2 regions of the Pseudomonas sp. A34-9 genome follow, and region 2 is predicted to be linked to the other one. Evidence: riboswitches for the same ligand, from Rfam matches in the RefSeq annotation. Region 2 holds a riboswitch; the other holds the start of a gene.
The links. A riboswitch is a leader RNA that binds a small molecule or an ion and turns the genes downstream of it on or off. The one in region 2 is predicted to bind manganese.

Region 1: linked by a shared signal. The riboswitch ahead of mntP (manganese efflux pump MntP) and the one ahead of P3G59_RS24085 (TMEM165/GDT1 family protein) in region 2 are both predicted to bind manganese.

Annotation. Positions count from the first base shown of each region.
Region 1 covers NZ_CP119967.1:3,679,519-3,688,976, forward strand. Annotated here, with positions in the region: gene P3G59_RS16325 (sialidase family protein) at 1-833, opposite strand, end outside; gene P3G59_RS16330 (cytochrome b/b6 domain-containing protein) at 884-1,429, opposite strand; gene P3G59_RS16335 (PepSY domain-containing protein) at 1,429-1,695, opposite strand; gene P3G59_RS16340 (response regulator) at 1,866-2,528, shown strand; gene P3G59_RS16345 (ATP-binding protein) at 2,525-3,898, shown strand; yybP-ykoY riboswitch at 3,962-4,134, shown strand; gene mntP (manganese efflux pump MntP) at 4,140-4,703, shown strand; gene P3G59_RS16355 (DUF72 domain-containing protein) at 4,705-5,421, opposite strand; gene P3G59_RS16360 (thiamine pyrophosphate-requiring protein) at 5,657-7,444, opposite strand; gene P3G59_RS16365 (hypothetical protein) at 7,413-7,826, opposite strand; gene P3G59_RS16370 (DUF2798 domain-containing protein) at 7,860-8,135, opposite strand; gene P3G59_RS16375 (LysR family transcriptional regulator) at 8,259-9,212, shown strand; gene P3G59_RS16380 (GFA family protein) at 9,376-9,458, shown strand, end outside.
Region 2 covers NZ_CP119967.1:5,407,904-5,417,361, forward strand. Annotated here, with positions in the region: gene P3G59_RS24080 (class I SAM-dependent methyltransferase) at 1-511, shown strand, start outside; yybP-ykoY riboswitch at 563-685, shown strand; gene P3G59_RS24085 (TMEM165/GDT1 family protein) at 774-1,358, shown strand; gene P3G59_RS24090 (M48 family metallopeptidase) at 1,483-2,301, opposite strand; gene P3G59_RS24095 (methyl-accepting chemotaxis protein) at 2,565-4,706, shown strand; gene P3G59_RS24100 (SOS response-associated peptidase) at 4,928-5,551, opposite strand; gene P3G59_RS24105 (DUF2007 domain-containing protein) at 5,588-5,848, opposite strand; gene P3G59_RS24110 (CPXCG motif-containing cysteine-rich protein) at 5,858-6,040, opposite strand; gene P3G59_RS24115 (1-acyl-sn-glycerol-3-phosphate acyltransferase) at 6,183-7,346, shown strand; gene P3G59_RS24120 (hypothetical protein) at 7,435-7,713, opposite strand; gene P3G59_RS24125 (hypothetical protein) at 7,907-8,113, shown strand; gene P3G59_RS24130 (YajG family lipoprotein) at 8,395-8,979, opposite strand; gene P3G59_RS24135 (hypothetical protein) at 9,184-9,417, shown strand.

The sequences.
Region 1 (9,458 bases), 1.7 Mb from region 2:
GTCTGGCCGGCGTCGTAGGTGTGGCTGGCGAGCACGCGATGATGAGTCTCGCCGGCATAGCGCAACATCGCAACGGCACGCTGGCTGTCCAGCGGCACAATGGTCGGCTGCAACGAGTGTTTGCCTCGGCTGATGCGGAATTTGTCGATCACCGCGCCATCGGCACTCAGGTACAGATACTCGGCAAACTTGCCCATGAATTCGTGATACACCGGCAAACCGATCGAGCCGTCGGCATGAAACACCGGTGCGGCGCGCACCAGCGTGCTGATGTTGAAAAACGGCGAGGTGATCAATTGCCGTGGCGTCGACCAACTGCGTCCGAAGTCTTCGGAGACCATCGCATTGATCGCACTGGTGGCCCAGCCGCCGATGGACACCGACACATAGAACATCCACAAGCGCTGGTCCGGCGCGAGAGCGATCACCGGGTTGCCGAGTTTACGGATGTAGCGGCGCGTGCCGTCACGCGTGGATTCACGGGTCGCCAGCACATGCTCGGCGCCCCACTCCGCGGTTTTCGCGTCGAACCGCGCGGTGCGGATCTGCACGTCGGCAGCACCTTCGCGCGAGCCGGCAAACCACACCGCCATCAGGTCGCCGCCGGGCAGCGCCGTGACCGATGACGAGTGCACAAAATCGTCCAGTTGCGAGGAGACAAAACGGCTGTTGTACATCGGTTCGGTGGCTTGCCGTGTGGCATCAACCGGCACTGTCGAGCGCGCGAAGGGCGCCAGCACGTGGGACGGATGGCTGCGCCACGCCGCGAGAAAAATCAGGCACACCGCGAGGCTGCCGAGAATGAACGTCAAGCGAAAGGACAACGCACGCATAGTGGACTCGCGGCAAGGACAGGAGGGTTAACAATCGGCAGACATCCTTGTCAGCGCGTCGAATCGTCCGGCAAGCGGCGACGGCGTCCCGTAAGCATCGACAACGGCAAGTTGTCGCGAACCTGAAAACTTTCAAACAGCGCCGCAGCGATGTGGATGCAGACCAGCACGAGCAGGCTGTCCGCAGCGGTCTGGTGGATCGATAGCGGCCAATCGGCGCCCCACAAGGCGTCGACCTCCTCCATCGCCCAACCGCTGAGGCCGAGGGTCAGCAAGGCCAGCAACATCAGGATCATCACCAGCGCGCCGATGGGCGAGTGGCCGAGGCGATGCTCGGGTCGCCCGGCCATCAACGACCGTGCATGGCCGAGCAAACGCGATGGCGTTGGCCAGAAGTCCGCCCAACGCGCACTGCGCGGCCCGATAAATCCCCACACCGCCCGCACCAACAGCCAGCCCATGGCGTAATAGCCGAGCCAGACATGCCAGTCGTCGCCCGCTTCATTGAAGAAGTAGTTGGCGACGAAGACGCCCGCGATCGACAGATGAAACAGCCGCACCACGGGGTCCCACAGGCGCAGGGACGCGCTCGGCATCAGCCCTTGATCTCGGTCTTGACCGCTTTACCGCTGACCGGGTCGTGGTAAATCTCGACCTTGCGCTTGTCCTTGTCGAACCCGTAAATCTCGTAGCAGTTGCCGTCGGTGACCTTGAACTTGCTGATCTCGTAGCCCTGGGCTTTCAGTTGTTCCTGAAAGGCCTTCTGGTCTTGCCATTGTGAGCGCTCGGCGGTGGTGCATTGTGGGCCGGCGACGGCCAGCGGGCTGGCGACGATCAAAGACAACAGCAGCAGTTTGCGCATGGAATCACTCTCGCTGGATGAGGAAGGCCTCACTGTGCAAAAGCAACCTTAGCGAAAGCTTAGTTGGCAACGAGTCGTTACATCTTTCCCGTCGGATGGCCTGCCACGGCGCTCGGCGCAGCGGCATGATGCCGCCCATCAAACCCCGTATTGCAAACAGAGAACCGCCCATGCGCCTGCTTCTGGTCGAAGATGATCGTGCCCTCGGACAAGGCATTCGCGTTGCCCTGAGCAGCGAGGGCTACACCCTCGACTGGTTGCAGGACGGCTTCAGTGCCTTGCATGCCTTGCGCAGTGAAAGCTTCGATCTGCTGCTGCTCGACCTTGGCCTGCCACGACTCGACGGCCTGACTTTGCTCCAGCAACTGCGCGGGGAGCCGCAGGACTTGCCGGTGCTGATCCTCACCGCGCGCGATGGCACGGCCGAGCGCATCGCCGGCCTCGACGCCGGTGCCGATGACTACCTGATCAAACCGTTCGATGTCGATGAGTTGAAGGCGCGCATCCGCGCCTTGCTGCGGCGCAGTCACGGCCGCGCGCAACCGGTGCTGGAACATGCCGGCGTGTGCCTGGACCCGGTCAGCCAGCAAGTCACCTGGCACGGCAACGAGGTGGTCATGACCCCGATGGAATATCAGCTGCTGCATCAGTTGATGGCCCGCCCCGGCAAAGTCGTCACCCGCGAGCGCCTGTCCGGGGCGCTGTACGGCTGGCAGGAACGGGTCGAGAGCAACACCCTCGAAGTGCTGATCCACAACCTGCGCAAAAAGCTCTCGACCGAGTTGATCCGCACCGTGCGCGGCGTCGGTTATGTGGTGGCGGGCAAACCATGATCTCGATACGTGCGCGCATTCTGGTGCCGGTGCTGGTCCTGGTGCTGATGGGCGATCTGCTGATCAGTTGGCTGGTGCTGCGCGACAGTCATCATGAAATCGAAGAGGTCTACGACGCGCAACTGGCGCAAAGCGCACGCCTGCTGCAAGGCGTATTGGCGCAACGCGCACCGGGCGACAACGACTGGCAGCGCCTGCACCAGGCCTTCGATGAAGCCATGAGCCGGGTCGGCGATGGCGAGGCGGCGCATCCCTACGAAACCCGCCTGACCTTTCAGGTCTGGCGCAGCGACGGGCAATTACTGATGCGCTCGGCCCAGGCGCCGGAGCTCAAAGAACCGCCGACCACCCTCGGTTCCCATGACCTGATGGAAAACGGCCGCGACTGGTGCGCCTTTCTCCTCAAGGACTCGCAGCAAGGGCTGTTGATCTGGGTCGGTGAGCGCGATGACATGCGCCAGGATCTGATCGAGCGCATTGTCGGCCACACGCTATGGCCGAGTGTGATCGGCGTGCCGGTGCTGACGGCCCTGATCTGGCTGACCATCGGCTGGGGCCTGCACCCCTTGCGGGCCATGGCGCAGACCATTCGCGGGCGCAACACCGACACCCTCAAACCGCTGAATCTCAGCCCCCTGCCCCACGACCTTGAGCCGATGCAAACCGCGCTCAATCGTCTGTTGCAGCAGATCGACAATCTGCTCGCCCGCGAACGCCGCTTCATCGCCGACGCCGCCCATGAATTGCGCACGCCGCTGGCGATCCTGCGCATTCACGCGCAAAACGCCCAGCTCGCCAATACCGCGCAACAACGCGACGAGGCGCTGGAGTTTCTGGTCAGCGCGGTGGACCGCGCCACCCGGATCGCCAGCCAGTTGCTGACCATGGCGCGCATCGAGCCGCGCCTGGCCAACCCGGAAAAAACAGCGGTGGAGCTCACCGCGCTGGTGCGCGAAGAACTTGCCGAACTGGCGCCGCTGGCATGGGAGAAAGACGTCGAACTGATCCTCGACAGCGACCACCACTGCCCTGTCGAAACCGACCCTGTGGCGCTGGCCATCGCCTTGCAGAACCTGGTCACCAACGCCTTGAACTTCGCCCCGCCCGGCAGCGAAGTGCGCGTGCAGGTGCAGCCACAAACATCCGGCGCGGTGTACATCAGCGTCGAGGATGCCGGCCCCGGTATCGACGAAGAGGATTATGCGCGGTTGTTCGAGCGTTTCTACAGCCACGGTCATGCCAATGGCGCCGGGCTGGGCCTGGCCATTGTGCAGATGATCGTCAGCAAGATCGGCAGTACCCTGCAGCTGTACAACTTGCCGCGTGGCGGTTTGTGCGCACAGTTGCGGATCAACGAGAAGCCGGCGTGACGTGTTGCTCTTCATTTCAATACGGCGGTTTTGACGAAATTTTCATATCGACCTGTTAAGATCCGCCTCCTCGTTGGGGAGTAGCCTGTTTCCGAGCCTTTCGGAAGCGTTCGTATCAACATTCTCGGCAACATGCCGTGGTACGAACACCTTTTGGTTGGTGAGACCGACGACACATCCATGCCTAAAGTCGGGCGTGTGGTTGTGTCGTTGACTCATAGCCCGACTGGAAGTGTGCCCCGTGAATCCTGTTTCCCTCATATTCCTCGCTTTGGCCATGTCCACGGATGCGTTCGCCGCCGCCATCGGCAAAGGCTCCAGCCTGCACAAACCGCGCCTCACCGAAGCCCTGCGCACCGGCCTGATCTTCGGTGTGATCGAAGCCATCACGCCCATCATCGGCTGGCTGATCGGCCAGGCGGCGACCCGCTGGGTTGCCGAATGGGACCACTGGATCGCCTTCACCCTGCTGGTGATTCTCGGCCTGCACATGATCTACAACGGCCTGAAACATGAAGAAGAGGAAGCAGAAAAACCGGGTTCGCACTCCTTTCTGATTCTCGCGGTCACCGCGTTTGCCACCAGCATCGATGCGCTCGCGGTCGGCGTCGGCCTGGCGTTTGTCGACGTGAATATTTGGCTCGCCGCAGCGGCGATCGGCCTGGCGACCATGACCATGGTGACCATTGGCGTGATGCTTGGCCGAGTGCTCGGTGCGGTGGTGGGCAAGCGCGCGGAAATCGTTGGTGGTGTGGTGCTGATGATTGTCGGTGCGACGATTTTGTATGAGCACTTGTCGGTCTGATTCAACCTCCAGTCAGCGTTGCCAGCGCCAAGGCATTGCCGAGCGCTGCGCCGCTGGCGGTGTTGTCGAAAATGCACCAGGTCGCGGCGCCTGCTGCGGCCGCTGATTGCAAGACTTGCGCGAGGTTTTGCAGATACTCCGAAGCGTAGGCGCTGTGGTAAATGCGCGGTGAACCGTGCAGTCGCCAGTACTTCGTTTCCGGCCAGCCACCGGGCGAAATATCACCGCTGATGCGCGAAGGATCGACTGCCGCTTGGGCAATCTGATGAGTCATTAGCATCGGCTCGGCGCTGACCCACGATTGATGCCTTGGCTCGAGCACTACGGCGCCGCAGAACCGCTGACGCAATGTCGTGAAAAAGGTGTCGGCACAGGCTTCTTCGAACGCCAGCGATGGCGGCAATTGCACGAGCAAGCAGCCCAAACGGTCGCCCAGACCGGCGCATTCATGCAGAAACCGGTCAAGCGCCGACTCGCAGCTTGCCAAGCGCAGTTCATGGGTGATGTGTTTCGGCATTTTCACCGAAAAGCGGAAGCTCTCTGGTACACCATCGGCCCAACGCTCGTAGGTTTGCCGACGATGCGGGCGGTAGAACGAACTGTTGATTTCCACGCCGTTGAGGCGCGTGGCGTAGCGCTGCAAATGCGTGCCATCAGCCGCAAATGCCGGCCAGTGTTCGCGCCCCAGATTCCAGCCTGCACAACCAATGAAAATCAAAAGCACGCCTCCTGACCTGTAGGAACTGCCGCAGGCTGCGATCTTGATCGTTCCCGCGCTCTGCGTTGATTGATCGTTTGATCGTTCCCACGTTCCGCGTGGGAATGCAGCCCGTGACGCTCCGCGTCACTGGACGCGGAGCGTCCCTGGAGGCGTTCCCACGCAGAGCGTGGGAACGATCAATCAAGAGATCGCAGCCTTCGGCAGCTCCTACAGCAGTCTGTCGATCAACCGGTTATTTTTTGCCGGGCAACACCGCGCCGAGCATCTGTTTGGCGGTTTGCAGGATCACCCCGGCTTCATCCGGATCGCCCTTGAGCAGCGTCGTGGCGAACTTCTTCGCCTGTTCAAGTTTGATGTGCGGTGGCAGCGGCGGCACATTCGGATCCGTCTTGAACTCGATCAACACCGGCACCTCCGAGGCCAGTGCCTGCTCCCAGGCAGCGGCGACGTCTTCTTCGCGATCAACGAAAATGCCTTTCAGGCCAATCGAGATGGCGAACAAGTGGTAAGGCACATCGGGAATGCTTTGCGAAGCTTCGAACTTCGGATCACCCTCCATCACCCGCTGCTCCCACGTAACCTGATTGAGGTCCTCATTGTTGAACACCGCGCAGATCCATTTCGGGCTCGCCCACTGTCGCCAGTATTTGGCGACGGTAATCAGCTCGGCCATATTGTTCATTTGCATCGCACCGTCACCTACCAGTGCAATGACCGTACGCTCGGGGTGGGCGAATTTGGCGGCGATGGCGTAAGGCACAGCGGCGCCCATCGAGGCCAGGCCTCCAGATAATGAACATTGCATGCCACGGCGAATCTTCAGATCACGGGCATACCAGTTGGCACACGAACCGGAGTCGCTGGTGATGATTGCCTGTTCGGGCAGGCGCGGCGACAACTCATACACCACCCTTTGCGGGTTGACCGGGTCAGCTTTGGCCATCGCGCGTTTTTCCAGGGTTTTCTCCCAGCTGCCGCGCCAGCCTTCGACTTTCTTGCGCCACTTGCCGGAGGTTTTCTGCTCGAGCAGCGGCAACAACGCGGCGAGGGTTTCCGCCGAGTCGCCAACCAGATTGACCTCCATCGGGTAGCGCAGGCTGAGCATGTCGGGCTGCAAATCGATTTGAACGCCCCGCGCCTGGCCTTCCTTGGGCAGAAATTCCGCGTAGGGAAAACCCGAACCGATCATCAGCAAAGTGTCGCATTCGCTCATCAGCTTGTAGCTCGGCTCGGTGCCGAGCAGGCCGATGCTGCCGGTGACCCAAGGCAGATCGTCGGGTAGCACGGCTTTGCCTAAAAGGGCCTTGGCCACACCGGCGCCGAGTTTTTCGGCCACCGCGATGACTTGATCGGTCGCCTGCAAAGCCCCTGCGCCAACCAGAATCGCAACCTTTTCTCCCGCGTTCAAAACGTCGGCGGCACGCTGCAGATCCACGTCATAAGGCAGCACTTTGGGTTTTGTATAACCGACACCGGAATGCGCCGTGCCATGCGCGCGCGCCGGGGCCTCGTATTCCAGGTCCTGTAAATCGTTGGGCAAAATGAGCGCAGTCACCCGGCGTTCGCCCACTGCCGTGCGCACTGCCCGATCGAGCAGATGCCGCACCTGTGAAGGCACCAAAGCCTGCTGCACAAATGCCCCGGCGACATCCTTGAACATCGACACCAGATCAAGCTCTTGCTGATAGTGACTGCCCAACGCCGTGCGTGCCTGCTGCCCGACAATGGCCAGCACTGGCATGTGGTCCATGCGGGCATCGTAGAGGCCGGTGATCAGGTGCGAGGCGCCCGGGCCTGAGGTGGCGATGCACACCCCCAACTCGCCGGTGAACTTGGCGTGTGCCGAGGCCATGAACGCAGCCATTTCTTCATGGCGCGCCTGGACGAATTCGATCTTTCCCTTGGCCCGACTGAGCGCGCCGAACACGCCGTTGATGCCGTCACCCGGATAACCAAAAATCCGCGTAACGCCCCATTGGCTGAGCCGCTCAACCAGAAAGTCTCCCACTGTCATCGTCATCTCGATCCTCGCCTTTCTCCGTTACCTGGAGCTGTCCCGGCAGCACATCCGCCGGGAGGTGTAAGGGTCTGGACACTCGAGGCGTTGGCGAAGTTTCGATGGATTTCTTTGCGCCGATCCTGGTTTGCGAACAAAGGCGCCAGAGCAGCACAACCACGCAAGCGCAACACAACTGGCTGTTGATGACCGCCGTGGCCGGTCGCGATCTGGCCAGCAGCGAGCACCTCTCGCCGCAGCAGATCGTCACGCTCGCAGCAGAGGCATCACGCGCAACCTCGGCGCCCAGTGGCTGCCCTTTTTTTTCGAGGTTTATGGCGTCGAGCCGGATCAGCAGCGGATCGCCTTTTATCAGTTGCTCGACGAGTTTTTCTGAGGCATCCACAAGACCTTACGGTCGGCGGTGAGGCGCGGCCTTTCAACGATGCGGGTGTACCGTCCACGCCACCAGTTTGATCACCATCGGCCGCACAACCAGGATGCAAAGGAACGCCACCGGCATCGCCAGCTTGTAAGCGTGCAAGGCATTACTCAGGTAATCGTTATCAATGCCCGAGTTGGCAGCGGTGATCACCAGCGACATCAGAAACGCCATGATCGTCGCCATGTACAACGCGAACACATAAGGCGTGGCGCGCGGCGACAGCTTTCGACGGCCAAGGATCATGGCTTCGGAGTTGGTTGGTTGACTCATAAGGCGTTTCCATCCATTGACAGGGAGAGCGCACGTTAGCAAAGCCCTTGTGCTGCAACTAGACGGTTAATCGCAGGTACTTTATAAAGCACAACTTACGAATCAACCCTTGGCGGGACATGGATGAATCTGTTAGCGGCGATTGCCAGCTTTATCAAAGTGGTCGAAGCCGGCTCGATTGTCGGCGCCGCCAAGACCTTGGGCGTGAGCGCGGCGGCGGTGAGCCAGACGATCAATCGGCTGGAGGCGCATCTGGGCGTGCGCCTGTTGCAGCGCACCACGCGCAGCATGGCGCTTACCGAAAACGGCGCGGTGTACTACGAGAAAGTCCGTCGTATTGCCGCGGATCTGGAAGCTGCGCAAAGCTCGATCTGCAGCGATGAAACCGAGCTGCAGGGCCGCCTGAGTATTGCTTCGACGTCTGCGTTCGGCCGCCATGTGCTGGCCTCGCTGATCGCCGGTTTCGCTGCCCGGCATCCGAGTCTGCTCATCGAACTCTCGACCACCAACGGCAAGATCAACCACATCCAGGACGGCATCGATCTGAGCCTGCGGATCAAACCGCAACTGGAGGACGGCATCGTCGCGCGCAAGATCGTTTCGCTGCCCTTCATCATGTGCGCCGCGCCGTCTTATCTACAACGCGCCGGTCGCCCGCAATCACCAGACGACTTGCAAAACCACGCTTGCCTGGCGTTTCGTTATCCCTTGGACGGGCGTTTTCTGCGCTGGAGTTTTACTCGCGACGGCCGGCGTTTCGATGCCCCCATCAATGCCACCGCCATCAGTGATGACATCGATGCGTTGGCGCAAATGGCGGTGCACGGCGCCGGGGTCACCCGGCTGGCAGAGTTTGTCGCGGCGCCTTACCTGGCGAGCGGGCAATTGGTGCCGTTGTTTGAACACAGCGACGCCACCCACTGCGTTGTCGACCCAATGGACATCTACGCCTGCGTACAGGAACGCGCGGCGATGACGCCGAAGGTCAAAGCCTTTCTGGACTATCTGAGCGAACATTTGGCCCAGCGCTGGCCGACCATCAATGTTTTTGCCGAGGGCCTCAAAGAGGCTCGCTGAAGTGGGCGAAATCGGGCAAAGTCCATCCCGTCAAAACGGCCCATCACGGAAGAAAACAACAATGAAAAAACACTCGGCGCCCTGTTTCTGCTTTGCCTTAGTTTCTGCCGCAGTCACCCGACAGCCTGAAACACGCCATCACTGATAAGGACTCCCAATAATAATGCTCACGCCTTCCCCTCAGACCTTCCGGGGCAGTTGCCTGTGCGGAACGGTGAAATACCAGATCCGCTCACGGCCCAAAGC
Region 2 (9,458 bases):
AGTCATCAGCCTGCCGGGGGTATTCAGCCACGGTCGCCTGGACCGAGGCAGCGCCCTGCTGCTGGAGCATCTGGACAAACTGCCCAGTGGCCACTTGCTCGACTTCGGTTGCGGCGCGGGCGTGTTGGGCGCTGCGGTCAAACGTCGCTACCCACACAATCAGGTCACGTTGCTGGACGTCGATGCGTTCGCCGCCGCCAGCAGCCGCCTGACCCTGGCGGCCAATGGTCTGGAAGCCGAAGTGCTGACCGGTGACGGTATCGATGCGGCACCGATGGGTTTGAGCGCGATTCTAAGCAACCCGCCGTTCCATGTCGGCGTGCACACCGACTATTTCGCCACCGAGAACTTGCTGCGAAAAGCAGCGAAACACCTGAAAAACGGCGGCGAACTGCGGCTGGTGGCGAACAGCTTCCTGAAGTATCAACCGCTGATCGAGGAGCATCTGGGTGTCTGCGCAATCAAGGCCGAAGGCAATGGTTTCCGCATCTACCGCGCCAAGCGCGGCTGAAACTTCTTTTAAAAAAGAGGCTTGCTCAATCGGTTTTGCGAAGGCAGAATCCGCTCCGTCCTAGGGGAGTAGTCTCCCACGAGCGCCAAGCTCGTCCGGCATACGTCAACATACTTGATCCTCAGATCATGGCGTATGCGACCCAAGCGTCCGCAGCAGACGGATCGCAGGGTTTGACAAGACCTATGACACGCACACCTTACCCGGGGCGGGAAGGCTGTACGTGTCATAGCCGTGTCGACCCGCCCCTTAGGAAATCCTGATGCTGGACTCGTTACTCGTTCCCACCGCAATCGTTGCCTTGGCCGAAATCGGCGACAAGACGCAACTGCTCGCGCTGATTCTCGCCGCTCGCTTTCGCAAACCCTGGCCGATCATTGCCGGTATTGTTGCCGCGACCCTGGCCAACCACGCAGCGGCCGGTGCGGTAGGCGCCTGGTTCGGCAGTTTTTTCTCAGACGCCGTACTTCACTGGATTCTCGCCGCGAGCTTCACCGCCACGGCACTGTGGACATTGGTCCCGGACAAAATGGATGACGATGAAACCAGCACCGCGCGCAAGTTCGGGCCTTTCCTGACCACGCTGATTGCGTTTTTCCTGGCTGAAATGGGTGACAAGACTCAGGTCGCCACGGTGATGCTGGCCGCGCAATATCCGGAACTGTGGCTGGTGATTATCGGGACGACGGCGGGCATGTTGATTGCCAACGTGCCGGTGGTATTGGCGGGTAACTTTGCGGCGGACAAATTGCCGCTGACCTTGATCCGTCGCCTCGCGGCATCGGCGTTCATGATTCTGGCAATCGTTGCGGTGTACAAGGCGATGCAGAGCAGTGGCTGGGTTTAACCCTGAGAGAAGGAGCGTTCCCACGCTCTGCGTGGGAACGCAGCCGGGGACGCTCTGCGTCCCTTTTGGAACGCGGAGCGTCCCTTGAGGCATTCCCACGCAGAGCGTGGGAACGATCACCGACTCAGGATTTAGGAGCCTGTTCGTACAGCGGCATGACTTTCGGAATCGCCGCCTGCAGCGAGGCAATCCGGCTGGCCGAGGCCGGGTGAGTGCTCATGAACTCCGGCGGCGAACCTTCCGACGCCTTGCTCATCTTGTTCCACAAGGTGATCGCGGCGTTCGGGTTGTAGCCGGCGCGAGCGGCCAGTTCCAGGCCGATCAGGTCGGCTTCGTTTTCGTTGGCACGGCTGTTCGGCAGGGTCATGCCGTAGTTGGCCACGGTGTCGGCCAGCGCCAGGCTGTCCTGACCCAGACCGAGCAACGCACCCGCGCCCTGCTTGGCCATTTCAATCCCGTAAGCCTTCGACATTGCTTCACGACCGTGTTCGCGCAGGGCGTGGGCAATCTCATGGCCCATCACTGCGGCGATTTCATCGTCAGTCAACTTCAGGCTGTCGATCAGCCCTGTATAGAAAATGATCTTGCCGCCAGGACCACAGTTGGCGTTGAGCTCATCGCTCTTGATCAGATTGACTTCCCACTGCCATTGCGCCGCATCCGGACGGAAGTTCGGCGCCTGGGCGATCAGGCGGTTGGCAATCGCCTGAACCCGCTTGGCCTCGGGGCTGGTCTTGTCCAGCACACCCTTGCTGGAGGCCTCGCCGACGGTCTTCTGATACGACTGGGCATACATCTGGTCGACCTCTTGCGAGGACAGCATGCTGAACATGTACTGCTTGCGCTCCACACCCACGGCACCGCCGCTGGTGGTGTTGACCGACTGACAACCGGCCAGCAACAGCGCTGCGCTCAGTGCACTTACAACCAATGTCTTGTTCATTCAAAAACTCCCTGAAAACCTGCCGCGTATCCTAGGCGGGTAATTGTATCGACGCTAGATACAACGGACGTGTTGCAGCGACTTTCAGACGCTTCCCACTTGAGCTGTCGTAAAAAATTCACAGCGATCGCCAGGCCCGCAGCAACTGCGTCGCGCACCGATCCATTTGCGACATCGGCTTTCAATTGCACCGGCTCGCACTCATGGCCCGATGCCGACTGCCGATACATCAGCGCAGACGTCCTCTTGCGTGCGGAGCTCCCATGAAGTTCAAGTCGATCCAGTTTTCCGTCGCCGCCCTGGCCGGCGCCATCGTGCTTAGCGTGGTGGTCGCGCTGGTGCTGTATGCGCTGTTTTCCGGCGCCCGTACTCAAGAGATGGTGCAACAGCGCACCCAGGCCCAGTTCGAGCAAGTCATCGAACAGCGCCTGACGTCGCTGGCACAAACCCAGGTCAGCCAGATCCAGCGCGAACTCGAAGCGCCGCTGCTGATTGCCGGTGGGCTGGTGCGGGTCAACGCCCTGCTCGGCACGCCCGACGCCGATGGCCAGCCGCGCTTGAACGTCAGCCGCGAGCAACTGATCAGCCTGATCAAGGAGAACGTCGAAAAGAACCCGAAAATTCTCGGCACCTACATCGGCTGGGAAAAAAATGCCCTCGACCACAATGACGCGGCCTATGTCGGCACCCGCGTGGTCGGTATCGACGCGGCCAACGGGCGCTTCCTGCCGTGGTGGTTCCGCAACGACGACGGCAGCCTGGGCCTCGACAAACTGGTCGACGTCGACGACCAGAAGACCCTGTCCACCGGCGTGCGCGCCAGCGAGTATTACTTGTGTTCGAAAGAGAGCAAAAAAGCCTGCGTGATTGATCCGGCGCCGTACAAGGTCGGCGACAAGATCGTCATGCTCGCCTCCTTCATTGAACCGATCATGCTCAACGGCACCTTCCAGGGCATCGTCGGCGCCGACCTGTCGGTGAACTTCATTCAGGAAATGCTCCTCGCCGCCAACCAGAAGCTCTACAGCGGAGCCGGGCAAATGGCCCTGATCGGCGGCAACGGCCGGATCGTTGCCTACACCCAGGACGCCAGCAAGTTCGGCGAAAAAGTCAGCGACATCCTCGACGCCGAGCAGATTGCCAACATGGCCAATCTCAAACGCGGCGAAGTGACTTACTCCGTCAACAAAGACAAGGGCCGCATCGAGCTGTACCTGCCGTTCGGCATCGGCCAGACCGACGCACGCTGGACATTGATGCTGCAACTGCCGCTCAACGCGGTGATGGCGGATCTGCAAAAACTGCAGGCCGACCTCGATGCCGAACGCAAGTCCGACACGTTCGGCATGGCCATGGTCGGTCTGATCATCGCCGGCATTGGCTTGCTGGTGATCTGGCTGGTCGGCCACGGCATCGCCCGACCGCTGAAGCAAATGGTCGCCATGCTTAATGACATCGCTCAAGGTGAAGGTGATCTGACCCGACGCCTGAGCAGCGACCGCAGTGATGAACTGGGTTCGATCGCCAAGGGCTTCAATACCTTCCTCGCCAAATTGCAGGCGATGATCACCCAAGTGGTGACGTCGGTGCAGAGCGTCAGCGATTCTTCGGAGCACACCGCCGACATCGCCATTCGCACCAACATCGGTATCCAGAAACAAATGGCCGAGATCGATCAGGTCGCCACGGCGGTGCAGGAAATGACCGCCACCGCCCAGGATGTCGCGCGCAATGCGACGCAGGCAGCCCAAGCGGCCGGCCATGCTGATCAGGCGGCCAGTCAGGGCATGCAGATCGTCCGTGATACATCGAACTCGATCGGCGTATTGGCAGTGGAAATCGGCAAGGCGGTGGACGTGGTGCAGACGTTGGCCAAGGACAGCGAGAACATCAACGCGATCCTCACGGCGATTCGCGCGATTGCCGAGCAGACCAACCTGTTGGCCCTGAACGCGGCGATTGAAGCAGCGCGTGCCGGTGAGCAAGGTCGCGGCTTTGCTGTCGTGGCCGACGAGGTGCGCAATCTGGCGCAAAAAACGCAGAAAGCCACCGAAGAAATCCAGACGATGATCCAGCAACTGCAACAGGGCACCCGCGATGTCGTGCGGGTCATGGAAGACAGCCAGAACCGCACCGACGAAAGCGTGCAGCACGCGGCGAAAGCGGCACAAGCGCTGGAGACGATTACTCAGGCAGTGTCGGTGATCAACGACATGAATACGCAGATTGCCAGTGCCGCCGAAGAGCAGAGCGCGGTGGCCGATGATATCAACCGTAACGTGATCAATATCGGGCAAGTGGCGAATGAAGTGGCGGGGGGTGCGGATGAGTCGAGTTCGGCGAGTGCGGATTTGACCAAGCTGGCGGAGCAGCAGCGGCGGTTGATCAATCAGTTCAAGGTCTGAAAAGCGCAAAGCCCCTCACCCTAACCCTCCCGAAACGTCGGACCGCCCAGAGGGAGAGGGGACTGATTGCGGGATGCTTAAGGAATACGCCGACCTGAAAGATACTCGCTGAATCCATAATCGACTCGATGCATCAGGTCGGTAGATCACTCGAGACAACTCGGTCGGCCCCCTCTACCTCCGGGAGAGGGCTGGGGTGAGGGGCTTTTGATCTGCCCCAGTCAACCCGGGGTCAGACACTCCGGCCCATTGAGCTTCGGATCATTGATCAAATTCGCCAGCACCCGCTCACGCAACGCCGCCGGTTCACTGGCCAGCAAGCCCTGCAACACATGCAACGGCGTCTCGGGATCGAGCCACGCCGCCTGCCCCGCCTCATCGAGAATCAACGGCCGCCGCTGACTCGACGCCGGCTGCGTAATCACCGCCGTGCTCAACCAGACCTGCTCCTGCACCGGATACGCTTCCCAGATCGCCGCAAAAAACAGCGAAGCGCCCTCCCCCGGCGTCAGCCAGTACGGCCGCTTGCGCTGCGTTCCGCGCCATTCGTAGAAACCATTCGCCGGCAGCAGGCAGCGACGCTGGCGCAGTGCCTCACGAAACATCGGTTGCTCAGCCACGGTTTCCGCACGGGCATGCGCCGGCGTCTTCGACAAATCGGTCAGCCACGGCGGCGTCAGTCCCCAACGGGCGCGGGCCAGGGTGCGCTCACCGTCTTCACCGGCACGCAGCATCAACACCGAATCATTGGGGGAAATGTTCCACTGCGCCTGTTGATCGGCGGGAAAACCTGGCAGGGCCGCAAAATCACGGTTCCAGCGAAACAGGGCATAACGTCCACACATGGGGCAACACGACTCTGAAGTAAAACGAAGCTCAGCCTAACAGACCAGCGTCCCGGGAAAGCTCTCCGGTTCATCGCCGGGCAGCGGCAGCGCGGCATTGTACGCGGTGATCAGCTCACGGGCGTATTCGGCCTGATCGTTATCCACCGACAGCCCGAGCAGGCCGAAGATCGGCAGCTCACCGGTGCCGCCAAGCAAATCGCGGCCGACCAGATGCGCTTCGATGCCCTCGCTGGCGAGCATGCCCTTGAGCATTTCACCTTCCATCAGGTTTTCCGGATCGTAGATTCGCTGCATGGGCGCGCCTCACTCGTTTTCGCTGAACACTTCCAGAAACCAGTCCTCTCCGTGGACCTGCAATACAAACGTGATTGGCCGGCAACACACCTGACAATCTTCGATATAGGTCTGATCGCCGCCGGACAGGTCCACTGACGTCTCGACCGCTTCCCCACAATAAGGACATTCGTATTCAGCAGGTTCCAGCATCGCGGTCTCCCAAGTGACTTGTGCGTATAATCGCCGGTCTATTTGCAGGGCTATTTTTGTCTGGCTACTTTTTCAGACCGTGCCCCGCGGGTTTTCGATCAAAACCTTTACTTACCCTAGCCGTTTCCAACAAGAGAGCATGATGGGCGAATTCGATGCCATCCGACCTTACGACGACAGCGAAGTACCTGTGGTACTGGCAAGACTGCTTGGCGACAAGGCGTTTCTAGATATCCTCACCCACTTCCGCTTCCCGCGTTTTGCCGGTGCCTTCGGCTGGATGCTCAAACCACTTATAGCCCATCGGCTGCGTCGTGAGTTCGCCGACGTGACCTCGGTGGCGACGTTGCAGGACAAGGTCGAGTCCTACGTCGACCACACCATCGAGCGCGCCACCGACGGCGTGACCTACACCGGTGTCGAGCAATTCAAGTCGGGCAGCGCCTATCTGTTCATCGCCAACCACCGCGACATCGTGATGGACCCGGCCTTCGTCAACTACGCCGTGTACCACGCCGGCCTGCCGACGCCGCGCATCGCGATCGGCGACAACCTGCTGCAGAAGCCGTTCGTCAGCGACCTGATGCGTTTGAACAAGAGCTTTATCGTTCACCGTTCGATCACCGGCCGTCGCGAAAAAATGGCTGCGTATCAACTGTTGTCGGCGTACATCAACCACTCGATCCGCAACGATTGCGCCTCGATCTGGATCGCTCAGGCAGAAGGTCGGGCGAAGGACGGCGATGACCGCACCGAGTCGGCGATCCTCAAGATGTTCCACATGAGCCGCAAGGACGAGCCGTTCGGCGAGGTCATCCGTTCGCTGAACGTCACCCCGGTGTCGATCAGCTACGAATACGACCCGTGCGACCAGGCCAAGGCCCGTGAGCTGTACATCCGCGCCACCACCGGAACCTACGCGAAAGCGCCGGGTGAGGACGATGTGAGCATTGCCAAGGGCATCACCGGCTACAAGGGCCGCGTGCACGTGAACTTCGCCGCGCCAATCACCGAGCTGTTTGAAGACACCAAGCAATTGGCGGTCGAAATGGACAAGCAGATTCTCGGCGGTTACCGCTTGTTCCCGGTGCATTACCTGGCGTATGCCCAGTGGGCTGACACCGATCCGCAGTTGAATGTGCCGAAGGCTGCCGAGGTGTTCCCGGCGGATGAACTGGCCAAGGCGCAGGAAGAGTGGCAGAGCCGACTGGACGCTTGCCCTGAGGAACATCGTCCGTATCTGGTGCTGCAATATGCGACGCCGGTGCGCAATCAGTTCCGGGTCAAGGCTGGGTTGCCGCTGTAAAACAACGGCAAGATCAAAAGATCGCCGCCTGCGGCAGTGCCTGCATGAGATTCGTGTAGGCGCTGCCGCAGGCGGCGATCTTTTGCTTTTAGAAGCGCGTACTGATCCAGGAAACGATCAGCGCCAGGCCCAGGCAGGCAAAACCGAAACGATAGAAAAACCGGTTCATGCGCAAGGTCGCCCAATCCAGAATCGGCTCGGCATTCGGCTGCGCCTGGCGCTGGGCGGCAATGCTGGCCATCGCGCGTTGTTCACGGCGGCGGGTCGCGTGCAACAGCCAACTGCCCGGAAACGCCAACAACAGCGCCAGCAGATTGATCAATTTGGCGGGATGGGCGGTAAACAGCGTCATCAAGTGCAGCGACATCACAGACCTCTATCTGAACCGGTGTGGCAGACGCCAGATCGACGACTGCGGCGCGGATTCTACCCAAACCTCGCCACCCTGCCCCAGCCTTTGCGACAAATTACCTGACAATCGACCGATGGCTGTCCTGTGTCACGGCATCGTCATGTGGATAGGCCACCCTGCGCGCCTCGAAACACACATGGAATGCGACATGCTTCACGCTGAAAACCAGGACCGTCTGTACCTCATCACACCTTACGACGAACAACAGAGTCTCGTCGGCAGCCTTGCCTTCAATGTCCAGGATCGCCATTGGCTGGTGTATTGCGCGCTGGGCGGGCATCAGCATGCGGATTTGCCCGAGACTGATTTGCTGACGGGCGTGAGCGTTCTCGATTTCTACTCACAGGCCGCCTAAAAGCAAAAGCACCCTCACCCTAGCCCTCCCGAAACGTCGGACCGCCCGTAGGGAGAGGTGACTGACCGGGTTGTTTGGTCGAAATACATCGACCTGAAACTTCGAGGTGGATGTAGATCTCGAGAACAACGCAAATCGGCTCCCTTCCCCCTCTCCCCCTTGGGGGAGAGGGCTGGGGTGAGGGGGATCGATTTCCCATACGACACAAATTCCAACCCTGACACCCACAAAAAAGCCCGAAACCATAACTGGTCCGGGCTTTTTTCACATCCGTCGAAAACTTACTCGCCGAGCACCTGACCCACAGTCGGGTCCTTGAACAGACGCGTCAGCGCATCGCTCAACACATCGCTGACCAGTTTGGTGTTGGTTTCCTGGTTCGGCGCCATGCCGAAACGCTGGTCCAGCGACGCACCGTAACGGCCGCTGTAGCGACGGTTGGCGTTCTGTACATCGGAGCGGAAGGTCGCGCCGATGGTTGCTTCAGTCACGTACATGCCCTCTTTCGGCGACTGATACTTCAGCTCGGCCAGGGTCACGGTCAGTTGCGGAGCGTTTGGCGCGTTGTTGGTCGGGGTGAAGCCGAGCAGACGCACGGCGGCTTCAGCCTGAGCCTGCAACTTCGGCAGGATCTGCTCGCGCTGCACGGTGATGGCGCTGGTTTCCGGGTACAGGCCGCCACGGGTGCCCAACGTTGGCGACGGACGACCGTCAACCACACGAACGACGACTGGCTGGCCACGGCCGACGGCTGCCAGCTGAGTGGTCAGCTTCGGCTCCGGGCTCAGTTGTTGCGGGCTGTGGGCGCAGCCGGCCAGGGTCAAACCGGCCACAGTGATCAAACCGAACAACAGGCGTTGCAACATGCTCTTCTCTCCAGAATCAGGCACAAACAGGCCGGCAGTATAGCGGTGGGCCACTGCGGGTAACCAGCGCCCGGCAGCGAATACTGAAATGTCTGACAAACCCATGGGAAAGCGGTTCCTGTCACAGATTATTCACCCGGCATACACGCTCACGTCACGGCGCATTAGCAACCTTGCAATCAGTCCCCCACAAGGTACTCAATCATGCGTTATCTGATCTCGTTGTTCGCGCCACGCCCGCTACACCGCAGCTTCGCCCTGCTCGATCGCAACGGTCATTGCCAGGCATTCAAGCAGTGCAGCCTGCAGCCAATGGGCGACGGTTGGGTGGAAATCGAAGAAATCCGCCTCAACTGGTTGCACCAGCCTCTGCCCGCCAGCGCCCGCGTCATAGCGTCGCAGCCCCACGCACGGGTGCAGGCGATGTTGAGCATCTGACCGGATGCCTAATAAAAGTCATTAAACACGAGCAACTGCGC